DNA from 3 places in the Methylomonas sp. AM2-LC genome. Region 2 is predicted to be linked to each of the others. Evidence: riboswitches for the same ligand, from Rfam matches in the RefSeq annotation. Region 2 holds a riboswitch; each other region holds the start of a gene.
What was found. A riboswitch is a leader RNA that binds a small molecule or an ion and turns the genes downstream of it on or off. The one in region 2 is predicted to bind cyclic di-GMP.
Positions count from the first base shown of each region.

Region 1: linked by a shared signal. The riboswitch ahead of ABH008_RS22695 (hypothetical protein) and the one ahead of ABH008_RS11235 (hypothetical protein) in region 2 are both predicted to bind cyclic di-GMP.
Region 3: linked by a shared signal. The riboswitch ahead of ABH008_RS04095 (filamentous haemagglutinin family protein) and the one ahead of ABH008_RS11235 (hypothetical protein) in region 2 are both predicted to bind cyclic di-GMP.

Region 1 covers NZ_CP157006.1:68,030-73,075, forward strand. Annotated here, with positions in the region: gene ABH008_RS22680 (conjugal transfer protein TraG N-terminal domain-containing protein) at 1-490, shown strand, start outside; gene ABH008_RS22685 (YbaB/EbfC family nucleoid-associated protein) at 534-908, shown strand; gene ABH008_RS22690 (NF038129 family PEP-CTERM protein) at 1,166-1,855, shown strand; gene ABH008_RS22695 (hypothetical protein) at 1,971-2,348, opposite strand; cyclic di-GMP riboswitch class I at 2,432-2,518, opposite strand; gene ABH008_RS22700 (hypothetical protein) at 2,592-3,377, opposite strand; gene ABH008_RS22705 (metal-dependent hydrolase) at 3,718-4,272, opposite strand; gene ABH008_RS22710 (glycine zipper family protein) at 4,298-4,513, opposite strand; gene ABH008_RS22715 (hypothetical protein) at 4,749-5,046, opposite strand, start outside.
Region 2 covers NZ_CP157005.1:2,480,976-2,486,021, reverse strand. Annotated here, with positions in the region: gene ABH008_RS11240 (hypothetical protein) at 1-432, opposite strand, end outside; gene ABH008_RS11235 (hypothetical protein) at 491-2,086, opposite strand; cyclic di-GMP riboswitch class I at 2,158-2,240, opposite strand; gene ABH008_RS11230 (hypothetical protein) at 2,696-2,941, shown strand; partial or broken gene ABH008_RS11225 (IS6 family transposase) at 3,449-3,862, shown strand; gene ABH008_RS11220 (hypothetical protein) at 4,252-5,046, opposite strand, start outside.
Region 3 covers NZ_CP157005.1:871,705-876,750, forward strand. Annotated here, with positions in the region: gene ABH008_RS04090 (POTRA domain-containing protein) at 1-658, shown strand, start outside; cyclic di-GMP riboswitch class I at 1,478-1,554, shown strand; gene ABH008_RS04095 (filamentous haemagglutinin family protein) at 1,591-5,046, shown strand, end outside.

The DNA of each region.
Region 1 (5,046 bases), on a different replicon from region 2:
TTCGTCAAAAGGTAATCACCCTTCAGGATCGAATTCTGGTGGTGCGACTAAATCATCAACTAATGTAAGTGGCGGTGGAACTGGAAATTTAACATTTGAATCTGTTCAAGCAAGTGCTAAAGCAATTAAAGATCAGAGTGAAAATGCTAAGGCCTATGCTTCTGCAAATCCATTAAAAACAGGCGTAGATGGTTTGGATACAAGTAATACATATGAGCACGGAAAAATTGCTGCCGGAAACCTTGCAAAAGGAGGCGCCGATGTTGCAGTTGGTATTGGCAATGATGTCTTATCAGCGGGTCAAAAATTCACAGACGGAGCAAAACAAGTGCTGCACGCAGGAGCTGTCACCGGCAATACTGGTGTGGCAGTGGTTCAAGATGCGATAACCCATCTAGTGACTGGTGATAACCCCGCTCCTGCACATAGATCTGTCAGTAATACCGATGTACCAGTAATTGAAAAACCAGATAGTAATTCAAATAAATAACCGGCAAATAGCCAGAATATCAACCTAAAAAGAGGAAATTAGTATGAGTTTCGGAAAAAAGAAACCTAGCAGTGACATTAAATTGAATAGAAAGGACTATGAAAAAAACCAAAAAAAAATTGGTAATGAATTTGAAAGGCTAATGGCAAGCTATAAACAAGATTTTGATAGCAGAGAATTTAAACAATCCATTGATTCTGATCGTATTTCTGTCGTACTGACTGGAAATAGACAAGTAAAATCAATTCATGTTGATCAAGAACTTTTGTCGACAAATTGGGAAAATGTTGAAGAAAATCTGGTTACAGCAATCAATCAATGTATTAGCGATATTCACATTGCTGATGTGGAGTTAATGAAATTAGTTCAGGATGAACTTGCTGACAACCTGGAAAATATTCTAAAAAAATCGGCCTAAATGAGAAATCTAGTTTACTAGTTTTAAATTCATACAAATAAAAACAGAAATTACTCAGGTGCTTGGTCGGCTAACTGAATGGTGGTCTCATTGGTCCGTTGCTGGGTATGCATTCATTGCATACTCTACGGGTGACCAGGCTAATTGTACTAGAGCATTACCCATAAAAATTTATAGAACGTTTTAATTTATCTAGATAACTATTTAAGTTTTATCTATAAATTGAAATACAAACTGCTTTAAACAAGGAGTACGAAATGGCACAAAAAAACACTTTTACACATTATCTGTTGGCTCTAATCTGTAGTCAATTTATGTTAATGTCCGCACATGCCAACGATATATTATCATCTAGCAATAACCAGCCTGTGACACCAGCAAACGAAATTTTCACGACAATCTTTACCAAGCCTTTAAACGGAACAAATGCAGAATTAGTGTTTGATTTTAACGCTGGCAATGGACACCTACCCAACTCGGTCACTATTACCAACTTTATGACTGACGGCATTCAGTCGCAGGTTAATTCCACTGTAATAGGTGATGTAACCGGGAATCTCTCTTCCACAGTTACCCTTAATAACACACAGCATCATAATGAGGTTATCCAACCTATTACCTTGGGTAACACCATAGGCTTTAGTTTCGAAACAACGAATAATAATGACCCCACTGCGACTATAGCCGATGCATTTTCAGTTTATTTACTCGATGCTAATGGTCAAAGTCTGTTTACCACGACAGATAAAAGCGGGGCTAATTCGTTGCTAACCTATACTTTTGATGGCGGATTCACTATGAATCACGCCACAGCCGATATTAGTAATCCTGTCACTTGGGCAATAGCTATGTCTGGGCCAGTGCTTGCTACGCCGCTACCGGGTGCTTTGTGGTTATTTGCTACAGCATTCATCGGTTTTTGTTTAAGACAAAGTCGTCGTTGTTGAGTTCCGGGCATAGCCCACACCTTCAGTCATCAGTGGCAGAAAGCGTGGGCTTCAACATTATCCATAGAAGTATCGTTGTTAAGACTCAACCAGCTCTCTTTCAAATAATTGTCAATCATCGAGCATGGGGAACAACAGCCATATCGTCAGCAATAGCCTCTCCAACATGATGAATAGCACTACTCAATTGGGTAAACATTTGTTGTTCAGCTAATCGTGAATTGGCATCCGGCATAATGACAGCCTTAGTTCCGTAGCGCATAACCGAAGAAACCCTTGCTGATAATACGCCTGGTACACTGGCAGCAAAATTATCAAAGTCATTCGCAGCCAACTCCAAATTTGGATTGGTATTGTAGTGATCCAATGTATCAGGAATCGAATGATTGGGTGAAAAAGCAACAATGGGTTTAGTTTCGTCAACACCAGGAATATTGGCCGCGCCATAAATTAGTGCGCCTGAAACAAGAACGCTTTTTACAAGGGTTAACATGAGCTGTCTCCTGATATTAGGTGAGACAGGGAAGAGGGAGTTTATCGTGGAGGGCTGGAGGCTACTGCTTTCAGTCTCGCGACTCTGGTAATCCCGCTGCCCCTGACATTTTTTATCATGGGTCGGTAACTTTGCGTCCCAGCCTCACGACTGGTTTGCCATTTTCTGTCACACAACTTTTTAAGTTGATTACATTATAGTGAACAAAACTGTAATAACCATGATGTGTTTCACAATTCTAAACTATTGTTTTGGTGCTTTTAAATGTGAAATTTTGTTTTCAATATGCGGTTTAAACGTACGCAATTCATCGGGATCTTTGCAAAACATGGTTACAAGCACACGACAATTATTACGAATAGAGAACACATAATGCAAAGTATCATCTGGGTGTTTCCATATTTCAGGGGCTTTACCGTACTTATTCAATTTATGACTCATTACGTTTGAAGGCATTGGGACGATCTGAATGCGATCTTTAAGTCGTCTGAGTATATTACGCCAGGCGTTTTGCGTATTAATAGTTCCGCAATATTCAGCATATCTTTCAAGAGCGTGCTTGGTAATAGCAACTTCACCCAATCCTTCAATTTGATATTTCTCAATACCACAATAATCGGTACTATCAACAACAGGAATTGATTCAAGCTCACTATCGTCCGGAAACCATGATGTATCTTTGGAAACTTCAATGACCGCGTCGGCATATCTGGTTAGAATTGGATATGCATATTCGATCAATTCATGCTTGTCGCAAGACTTTTTTGAAATTTTTTTTATGGCACCCTTTGACACAACAATTTTAAGATTAATGCCTGACCTATTTTGGGAATAGACACGACCATTATCGTCACCCAGAAGGTAACGAATTGCGATCAATTCTGCAGAAGACCTCGCATCAGAACAAGAAATGGGCAATGTCACATCAAGCCCCTTGCGACGATTTTTACCGGTTGACCAATAGACTCTAACAGTTACATGACTGGAAGAGTTTGATTCTGAAGCTGCAAATACAGTTAATACATCCATCGAAAGCGAAAAATTTAAAAGGTGATTGTAGGAGAATAATAAAGTTTCATACTGAAACAGCTCGGAAGCCGCATTCTATTGTTAAAAAAGCGGTAAGAAGGAAAAATAAAGTTGCATACTGACTTGCCTTGATACCTCCACTATCAATCCATAATCGAAAAATAAAGTGTCATACTAAAAGATGTAAAACTTGAGATCACAATTAAATTCAATAGATTAATATTTTGTCGTTGATAGCGGAACGACTTTCCAGTATGCAACTTTATTATTCAGTATGATACTTTTTTACTTGGTATGAATTTTTATTACTCTCCCACAGTGATGCATTTTGCCTACAAAACTAAAAAAATGCCAACCAATTAATGGGAGGTAGAAAAATCTGAGTAAACAGAATAATCACTAAAACAATCAGTATCTCTGATGAAGAACCTGATTTATAAACGTTAAATGTTACTCTTCTTCCAAATGGATTTAACAAAGGAATTCCGGCTGGAGTCAAAATATCTAAGGCCAAATGCAACCAGCATGCAATAACAAACCCAATCATAGACAAAATGATTGATCGAATAAGTAATCCGTCAAAGCTTAAGAAAATTGTTATGACAAGTATTGAAATTGCAAACCAAAAAAAAGGCCAATGGGTTAATGTTCTGTGAGGGATCAGTGATCGACGTTCTTTAGTTTTTGGATTAAAGGAAGGTATTTCAAGTCGATCTGGACCTCTTGATCCAGCCACAATACCCAATGCAATCATTAGAAGGGCTCCAGAAGAATGAAGTTCCAAACTGTATCCTGAGAAGATTTCTGATATAGCCGTATTTAGTGACCATTCGTTTGATCTTAGAAGCGCGATAGAGACGGAGGATGCAGTTACATAATGACCAAAAGGAGACATACCGATTCACTAGTTAGAAAGATAGTTATTTAGATGCGTTATGGCCACGATATCGAAGACAGTAAACATATGCATTTTTAAATCCATTGTTGTCTGAAAGAAAAAATTTCTCGACCAACACCCCAGCGGCTCCGGCTGCAGCACCAATGCTTGCACCAATTCCTGGATCTTGTAGAAAGCCACCTAAAACAGCTCCAAAGGTGGTACCGATAACTGTTCCATAAGCCGTATCACTTAACATCAAGCGAGTCGCTATTTTTGCGAAAGCTTGTTTAGGGGCATCCCAGCCCCAACAAGCGGCAAAAACTACGCGACCATTTAATGCCTCCGGCGGCCCCGATTCGCCCTCGTCGCCTGCTCTTGCGCCTAAACGGCTTAAGAGCTAGGCTCCAAATGGCTTGACGGCGTTTCGCGATGCCTTGCAGGTTTTCTTCGCTTCGCTGCGATAACCCGCCCGGCGCTACGCCTATCGGGGACTAAAAATCTTCACTTCGCTTGCGCTCCGTTTCCACGATTTTCAGCGGGTTGGCGTTTTGATCTTTAACGGCTTGTTTAGCCAGAATTTTGCAATCATGCAAATCCCTGTCAATACTATAGACATTCAATTCCCTATCCATATTAATAGTCGGACTCCATTTTTCACTGGTTGTAGCGCAACCTGTACTGAAAATAATCAGGGTAATAACGATTCTACAAAAAATTAGCTCCACAAAGGAGTTATTGGAAGAATGACGATCCGGCAGCGGTTTGCGAACCTGATTTTTTCCCTCCGTA
Region 2 (5,046 bases):
ATATTGACCGCTTGCGGTGGTGGCATTCGTCAATTGCAACCAGTATGTACCAGAAGCCAAAGCCAATGAAGACACTTGGAATGCATTCAGATCCAGAACATAACCTTGTGCATTGGTGCTGATATCACTAGCAGTAACTGTTGATTGGCTACCAGAAGCATACACAGTACCTGAACCATCAGCAGAGCTGGTAATTGCCCAGTCTACATTGGTCACATCTTGAGAAAAAGCATCCCAAGTATCAAAGTTAATGGCTGTAATAACTGAATTTGATGATAGGTTGAAAGAATCAGCAACTGTTAAGCCACCGCCCAGTGTCAATGCATTGGTAGTGCCATCTAATGAACCATTGCTATATAAAACATCGGCATTAACAGAGGTAGTAACCAATCCGGCCAGCAGCGCTGCCATAATTTTGTGCTTTGTAAACATGTTTAAATCTCAAATAATAATTGTTTAAAGTATCGATTGCATAAAGGCAAACCAATGTTTATTTAGGCAATACAAAAGCATGCGTTGCAGGCATAATATTGACACCGCGAAATACTTCACCGTAGGCAGCTGTTTTCAATACTGTGAATTTTTCAGTTGTAGGCAAAGCGGTAGCGTTCACTACATCTTTAATAGATACCAATCTGTTTGGATCGGCACCTTGGTCGCCGTAGATAGTCGCATCGCTAACAGTTGATGTGGTTGCATACAGATTGACAGTACCATCAGCATGTAAAGAACCCACTATATGACGCACACCACCGGTTGTGGTGGTATAGCTACCTGTTGAACCGTCCAGAGCAGTACCTGTTACTGTATATGGAACGCCCAAACCTAAACCGTTTTGCAGGGTATAAACGTTGCTCCAAACACCAGTTGTGGTGTTAAGTACCCATTTTTCTATACCTTCGTTGCCAGTAGCAGCATAAGGAAATTTAGTACCGCCTTCATCAGCCACATATAAAGTGGTTGGGTTAGCAAACCACATACCGAAAGGATAATGCGTTGGTGCCACGCTGGCTAAATCAGCAGGGAAGCCAGGCAGAACAGTAATTGGGCTAGTACCGCTCAAGTTGCCAGCGCCAAAGTCACCGACATTACCAACTTGATAAACGGTGTTAATGCCGTTACCGCCGCTACCTTTGCTGACATACATAGTGCCTTTGTAAACAGTAGCACCACGGAAGTTGTCGTCTTTACCCACTTTGTCAGAGGGTCCGTAAACCAAGCCAGTTAACGGGTTGATTGAATTGACAGTAAAACCATGTTGCCCATCGGCAGTCAGGTTACCGATAACAGAGGTATTTGGACTAGTACTACCCGCAGCAATAGTTTGTACACCGGTGTTGCTGCTTAACTGAGCAAGTACAGAAGCCGCTGGTGCAGGTTTACCGGCATTACCCGCGTTACCTGCCATGTAATACTGATTGTTGGTACTGTCTAAAATGGCAGTACGGCCGTTATTGCCGCTATAGCCGTTGGTATTAGTCAGGAACCAAGTGCCATCATTATTTAATTGCATGATGTTACGATAGGTAGGCGCACTAAAACCGTAGGTTGGGTTAGTGGTATCGATCAAACCTGGGGTATTACTGTTAGAAACGTCAAGTAAACCACTAGTGGTGCTGTAACCAACCAGGGTCAGCGCAGATACGCCATCAGAAGACAAATTAACAGACAGTTCTGATTTAGAAGGGAAGCTGGTAACGAAATCTAAACTTTTTGATGCAGCCAGTGCTGTTAAATCGATGGTTTTTTGTACATAACCATTGGTACTGTTAACCAGGCTTAAATAGATGGGTGAAGTAATACCAAAACTGGCATCAGCACCCGCATTTAAAAACACACTAGGATAAGCGCTGCTGGTAGTTACTGCGGCTATTTTAGTAGTGGCATTAGTGCTAGGTAATAATGCAGGAATAGCGCTTGCAGTGCCCGTATATTTACTGCTAGTTAATACCAATGTGTCTGGTGTAAGGCTTACACCCAGCGCATATGATACAGCAGGCATACAGGCTAGTAACAAGCTACCCGCTAAGCTTGTCTGAATGGCACGGTGTAAAACTGCATTATATTTTGTTGTTTTTGTACTCATGAACAAGATCGCTCCATACGGCTTCAAAAATGTGGTCGCAGCTGCCAAATTTTAAAATTGACAATGTTTAATGTGGCAGCTCGGCTATCTTTTCTTTGTGTACAGATCCGCAGCTTTCCGCCCCTGTTTCACAACAGGTTAGGCTTTTCACAAGCGGAATACTAACAAGCCATTATGTCGATATCGTGACTAATATATAACGGTTTTATGTCAAGCACCGTAACCTAGATGTCATTATTTAAGGCAAAACATACAATAAATACAGCATAAAATACGCAGTATTTATTTTTTATGTAATTGTTTTTATGTATTTATTTTTTATTACACGTTCTTACTAAGACGATTTACAGTTGTATGCTTAAAAATTAAACAACACACACATTAACATTTGTAATGTGTTGTTAATAAACATAGCCAGAATGAAAGGTAATCGGAAAGGTATTTGTAAGAAAACTATTTGTTATTCAATAAAAATAAGCGCTGCAACGTGTGTTTTGCTCAGGATTAAGCTAGCATATAAACTCTATAAGCTGTTGAGTGTTTGCCTAACACACGTAAAAACTCACCATAAACTAACATACACAATAAGTTATTCGGGGATTTATAAGCATGGAAGAACTTAAAGCTTTAGAGTCTTTAGGCGTTACGCTACCAACACCCGCAGCCCTATTTGCCATGCTGTTGTTCAGTTTAATTGGCTATGCGGCTTATCGCTATGGTAAAAGGCTGGAATTACCTGTGCCCAAATGGCTAGGTGTAGCCTTGATGTTTTATCCGTATGCAGTATCTGAAACCTGGATGTTGTACGCGGTGGGTGTCAGCTTGTGCGCTGGATTGTATATCTGGCGACATTAGACGCTGTCAGTTTAGGCATTTACCCATAACGCAAGATTCGGATAGGCATACCCGCTTCCAGAACGGCCATCTCTATTGAAAAAGTTTTAGGGGCTGATCAAATTATTCAGCCTGATCCTAATACTTTTGTGTGAACAAAAAACAATACATGCAAATTTTATGATTCAATGGAAAAAAATTAATCCTTAAATAGATGCACCGGACTTTTTGCGAACTCTATTCAGTTGAAATCAAATTTTGATAAAATTAAGCTGTTGTTATCGAAATTATTATAAGTTTGGCTAATAATATAGAACTCGAAAGATGCGCCTGACGGCGGCATCCTATTAGGCACACCTTACCGAGTTAACCTAACGAACAGCCCTGACAAAAACTACACCTGATCACGTTGCAAGAGAGTAATTGCCTAACATAATGAATTAGTTTTTAGGGGCAAATGAAATTGGTTTTGTCGCAAATTTTGCTGGCTCTTTGCGATAATGCCCGGAATTTGAGTAGGCCGAAAGCATGATCAATTTCCGTTGCGCCCATTATCCAAAAGATGCCATCCTTTACGCCGTTTACTTTTATGTTCGTTATGGCGTATCGTATCGAGATCTTGAAGAAATTTTAGAAGAGCGCGGTGTCCACGTTGATCACTCAACGCTCAACCGCTGGGTGATCCGGTATTCGCCGATGATTGCCGAGGCCGCGAAGAAAAGCAAACGAATGGCCGCCGATTCCTGGAGGATGGACGAAACTTATATTAAAGTCAAAGGCCAATGGGTATACCTGTACCGGGCCATTGATAAGTATGGCGATACTATTGATTTTATGCTGTCAGAACGCGGGGATGAAGAGGCGTCCACACGCTTTTTCAAACAGGCGATTGATATCAATGGCCTGCCAAATCGTGTAGTCATCGACAAGAGCGGTTCAAACGAAGTGTCGGAATTCATAATTAGTGTCAAAAAGATATTATTTAATTTCAATAGGTTGCCATTAATTATGAAACAAAAATTAGCATCAAAATTTCATTATTTTTGACAAAAAAAGCATTAAATTTCACAATTTATGTCATAAAACTGCGTAATTGCATTTACTTTAGCACTCACTTGTACACACTTAAAGATTGGGTGCGCGCGCTCGACAAGTTTCAATCGCTAACGGTTAGTTACCAGTTGACGGGCAAGTACCGGCCATCAAAAGTCATTGGCATCCCGCAAAACCAGCACTGTCGAACGGCAGATCTCTGCGCATTAGCGGCCACTGGCGAACTTCTTGGCTGCATGTAAGTTGACCAAAGCTGCCAGTCATGTTTGGCGCTTACTTCATTCCCCCGAATGGCGGTTTTCGGGAATACAGTCGGGGTCAATGCCGGATTCCATCATCGCGGCAAGCTTCGCGTCCCGAATCACTTCTTCAATGTGGGCAAGTATCATAGGTGACAAAGGCTCTGTTTTCTGAAGCTTACTTACCAATAGATCTCTAGCAGCATAGGTAGCATGATGTGAGCGGTAGTCCATTAACATAGCACGCCTTTTGCGCTTAAGTGACAATCGCGCGTGCCAAGACGTTGTCTTATCTCTAATTTGATGGCGAATTACCTTCAGGGAGAAAAGCAAGCTGGTACGTAAGTAAGCCCGTTGAGTCTTTGAGCGAAGCGACAACGTTATTTCGGTAAGCTTGAGGCAGGCTTGGGTCCAGTCTGCACGCTCTTCAAAAGACACATCAGGTTTAGAGAATTGCTGATCGCGGGCGTAAGTTTGCTTCTCCAGGTGATTCCACAGATAGACTTCATTGGCGAATGTTAGGTACTTGTTGACTAGCTCGTATTGACCCCAGTCACCTGCCTGTGTAGCGGACTGGACAATTTGATCGTAAATCTGTTGGCCCATCTCCTGGCTTGCGATCGATTGCTCAGATAATCTCGACTGGACCAACGCTTCAAATTCCTTCAGTTTTCCGATAATGTCTTCAGTCCCTTGCCGTTGCTTTACGATTGCGGGTAATAATTCCTTTCGCTCTGGGTAGCAAAAATCGCTCAACTCGCCTTCAATATGCTCCAATTGCGATAGGTCAATGAATGCCTCCGGAACTTCTTTCAGCAGGCTTGAGTTTTCGTC
Region 3 (5,046 bases), 1.6 Mb from region 2:
TTTAAACCTGATTGGTGCAGATGCGATAAGAACGCCAATTGCCTATACGCCTTTTTTAGCCCAATACAGCGGCAGTTTTCGTGGCAAAGAAAGCATGAACAGTTTTGATCTGGCTCTGCATTTTTCGGTACGCGGCTTAGGTAACGATCAAACCCAGTTTGCCAACAAACGCTATCTGGCCAGTTCAGGTTTTATGTATTTGTTTGGCGATTACAAATTTCAGCATGATTTACCATATGGAATGGAAGTAACCTCGCATGTTACTGCGCAAGCTGCAGATTCACCTTTGATCAGCAACGAACAATATTCTATGGGTGGCGCAACCAGTGTGCGTGGCTATTACGAAACCCAGGCATTGGCAGACAATGGTGTGTTTGGTTCCGTGGAATTGCACTCACCGCATTTAGAGCCCATAGAATGGGAAGCTGTGAATAAATTGTTGTTAAGTAGTTTTTTTGATATTGGCAAAGGCTGGGTAAAAAGCCCTTTACCAGGAAGCGTCCATAGCTATGATCTGAGCAGTGCCGGGATGGGTTTACGCTTTCAGGTGTTAAAGAAAATAACCGGTGCATTTGATGTAGGGGTGCCGTTTACCTCAATCGGTCGGGTGTCCAGTGGTAATCCGCGCATACATTTTAGTGTAGCTACCGATTTTTAAGCGCTGTATTAATCGTTGCAAAAGTTTTTGCAGTCTATTTTTTAAGGCTGAGAATGAAAAAGATCGTTTGTCTTGAGTTAGTTGAAGGATGGGAGGTGTTTTTCATGCGAGAACGTATGAAACAATTAATATCGGAAATAGGCATTTATTCCTTATTATTCAGCGTAGGGTGGTTTCGGTGCGCATTAAGCATTGATCTCTTATCTGCGTATCGTAACCCATCAGCAAAAGAAATCCGCTACCTGACATAAATTAATGAGTGTGCGCGAATTAAACTGAAGTTTTTACAAAAAAATATTGATTTTGCTAGGTTAGGTTGAATGAAAATGAAATCCAGCTTCGAAGCTTACCATTCATGGGGTTAGGTATATCCGTGTTTCTGTTGGGATGGTCGTTTAGCTAAAATTTGTGGATAGCCAGATATATGCATATATTAATATCCCTATCAAAGTTTTCGTATTGAAATTACCAGATAATAAATAGAATTGTGACAATTTTATTACAAATATATTACGAGTTTAGTCGTAAAATTTTTTTTGAAAAAATCAACACAAATAATTAATGTATTTTTAATATATAGTACTTTGGTACAGTGTTAAATTTACTGTTAAAATATACAATAATAATTAAATATTAACAGAATATGTTTTAGGTTTAGCCTGTTTTGGTATATCTGCAATGGCACTTTATAAGCGGCCTTGCTTGAAATTTAAACCAAACCATAAATTCAGGCTGCATGGATTTACGTAACTGCTCATTCCGGCATCAAAAGTCCGGTAGCTAACCAACTGGGTGAGTAGCAACAAATTGACAAAAATGGTGTGTAAAAGCTAAACCCGTTGTGAAGCGGGGGCAGAAAGCTGCGGGTCTTCAAGCAAGATAGCCGGGTCGCCGCATAATGGAATTAATGCTCAGAGATAAAGGCGAGACCTATGTCCAGTAAACAGCTGACTACCAATAATAACGCGATAAGTTTTTTCAAATTAAAACCACTGGTTGCCGTTGTTCGGGTTGTGCTGGCAGGAGGTTTGTTCTCTGGGCCGGTACATGCGGAGTTGCCAGTGCCGGTTATTGATAATTGGCAAACGTCTGGTAATTCTGATTTTACCAGCGACGGCACAAATATGGTGATTACTCAGCATACTCATAATGCAATTCTAAATTGGCAACACTATAATGTGGGTGCCAATAATACCGTGCAATATAAACAGCCCGATGGCACATCGGTATCTCTTAATCGTATTTATGACATGAATGCCAGCAGCATTCTCGGTCATATCACTGCAAATGGTCAAGTATACCTGGTTAATAATAATGGTTTTGTCTTTGGCAATGGTGCTGTAGTCGATGCCAGTACTTTTGTCGCCTCAGCTTTAAACATCAGTAGCGAAACCATACAAAACGGTCTGGTTGCTGAGTTTAACGATACCACTACGATCAGTCATTTGGGTTCCGCTGCTTTAAACGGTGATTTAGACACAACGAAAAACGCTACAGCGACCACTGTTAATCCCAATGGTTTTATCAGAGTGGATAATGGCGCCAGCATACACGTTTCCGCCAATGGTCAAATTATTTTAGCGGCTCCAACCGTTACCAATGCCGGAAAAATCAGTGGTGACAGTCATGCGCAGATTATTCTGGTAGCTAGTAAAGACAAGGTTTATTTACAACCAGTTTCAGCCACTAGTCCGTTTGCGGGTTTGCTGGTAGAAGTTGGCACAGGCGGCAAGGTTACCAATCAGGCCGCTGGTGATATTTCGGTACGGGAAGGTAATGTTACCTTAGCCGGTTTTGCTGTTAATCAATCCGGTCGGATTTCTTCAACAACCTCTGTCAATGTAAACGGTTCCGTACGTTTATTGGCACGCGAAAATTTAAATAATGGCCCTGTGCAAGTTGATAGTTCAGGTTATTTAGTGCCTGGCCAAACTGTGCGTAGCGCCGATTTGGGTGATGGATTGAGTACGCAGTCCAGCGTTACTTTTGGTACTAACAGTTCAGTGACTATTTCGCCGGATGCTAATAGTGGTACTGCGATTACTGAGCAAACCCAGCCAAAATCCTATATAGAGGCTAGTGGTAACATTATCGACATGAAACAGGGTGCCTCGATAGTGGCGCCCTCAGCCAATGTTAATTTCACGGCTTTGGATAATAACAATCTAGCCATTATCAGTCAAAGACCCAGTTCACTCATTTCCCCTAGCAATACAGGGCGTATTGACCTGGAGAAAGGTTCCTCTATTGATGTTTCCGGTTTGCAAGCTGTGCAAATGACGATGGAAAGCAATGTACAACAGGTTTCGGTAGAAAGTTATAATTTGCGAGACTCCCCATACCAACGTGGCGGAGTGTTGCAAGGTGAAACAGTGCTGGTGGATGTGCGTAATCTGCCCACTATCATTGACGCTGCTGGTGCAGTTTCAGGGATGCATCACAGCGTTTATGAGCGTATGACCTCAGGTGGAACCATAAATCTAAAGGCCAGTGGCGACGTGATTGTTAATAACGGCGCTTCGCTAAATATTGCTGGTGGTTGGCTGGATTATCAGTCAGGCTATATTGCTACCACCCAATTATTATCCAGTACCGGACAATTAGTAGATATCAGTCAGGCAGATCCAAATCAGCACTATACACAAGTTTTTGGTACTGTCTCAGAAGGTAATGTTAAATGGAATGATTATACCAAATACAGTGTACAAGGCACGGTGGCAGGTTATTATCAGCAAGGTTATGTGCAGGGTGAGGCTGCGGGTACCTTGAATGTGCAGGCGCCCGTCATGGTGTTTGGTGGCGATTTAAATGCGCATGCAGTTAACGGCGCTTATCAAACTGGCACGCCGGTAACCGGAGGCAGTTTTTATTTTAATCAGGATGATAATGTCAGCAATGGTAGTGCGGCACTCTCCAACCAGAATGTACTTTTTCAAGCATCCAAACCTACGGTCAACTTTGGTGTCAACGATGTATTGCCGCAAAGCAGTGGTCAACCTCTGGCTATGCAATTGTCCAGTGCTTTAATCAATGGCTCCGGCCTGGGTCATATTTTAATCAAGACCGGTGGTAATATTACGGTTGGCAAGGATGCAGCGATATCTATGCCTGCTTTAAGCTCAATAGAGCTGGATGCTGGCAGTATCAATATTAATGGTAGCATCCATACCTCAGCAGGAAGTATTACCCTTAATAGTTTGGCGGTAAACAGTAACAAGGGGCTTATGGATATAGCTGCCAATTCACTATTAGATGTATCTGGCAGTTGGGTGAACAATTTACAAAATGGCGCAACCTTTCAGTCAACTAAGCCTGCTATTATCGATGCCGGCACGATTAAGTTATCTGCAAGCAGTGATCTAAATATTCATCAGGGGGCAGCAATTAAAGCCGATGGCGGTGCCTGGTTAAGCACTGCCGGACGATTGACTTCAGGTGCTGGTGGTGCTATTGCATTAACTGCGGGTGTCGGGGGCACTTCATATTTTGGGACTCTAGAACTGAATGGTCAGCTGGAAGCGTATGGATTGAATAAGGATGGTAGCTTATCGGTAACGACCAGCCAAAATATAGATATTGGCAATACTGTGCTGGATAAAACCGCATTAACGCTGGGTGTCAATGGCGATAATCATTTTAATTTTTCCAGTGCTTTGGCATTCAGTACCCTGACGCTGAATAGTAATGATGGTAGTGCCAGTCAACTCAGGCTGGAAGCGAATACCCAGTTATTATTAGAACAACAAAATAAAATCCTGACCGGCAACTATCAGCAGCAAGCCAGTGCAGATTCTATTGCTGCTTTTAGTCAAATAACAACATTACCCCACGCTTTGTTGGCACCCGAAACACTTAATTTAAGTGGCTATGCCGGTATAACGCTGGACACTGGTAGCGCTATCACTTTTGGTACTGGCAGCCGTTTTGATGCAAACGGCACAGTTAACTTGACATCTAAAGCAGGTAACGGAATTTATATTGATGGCACTATAAATGCGCTAGCCGGAAATATAGCTGTCAATCTTAAAGCTAATCAGGGAGCATATAATTCAAAACAGACCATTTGGTTAGGTGCAAATGCAGTTTTAAATACCCAAGGTATGACGCTGTTGAATGATCCTAATGCCCTTAGCATCAGTACCGGTAGTGTCTTGAATGGTGGTAATGTGTCTTTGCAGGCGCAAATTGGTTATGTGGTGATGGAGAAGGGATCACAAATTAATACTTCTGGCACTAATCACCAATTTACTGTGGCTGTCAGCAACACTGATGCGCCAGGATTTCACTACGAGTTTCCTGTAATCGGCTCAAATGCCGGTAATATCAGTATCACTGCTGCGGAAGGCTTGGTACTGGATGGTACGTTTTCTGCGCATGCCGGTTCTGCT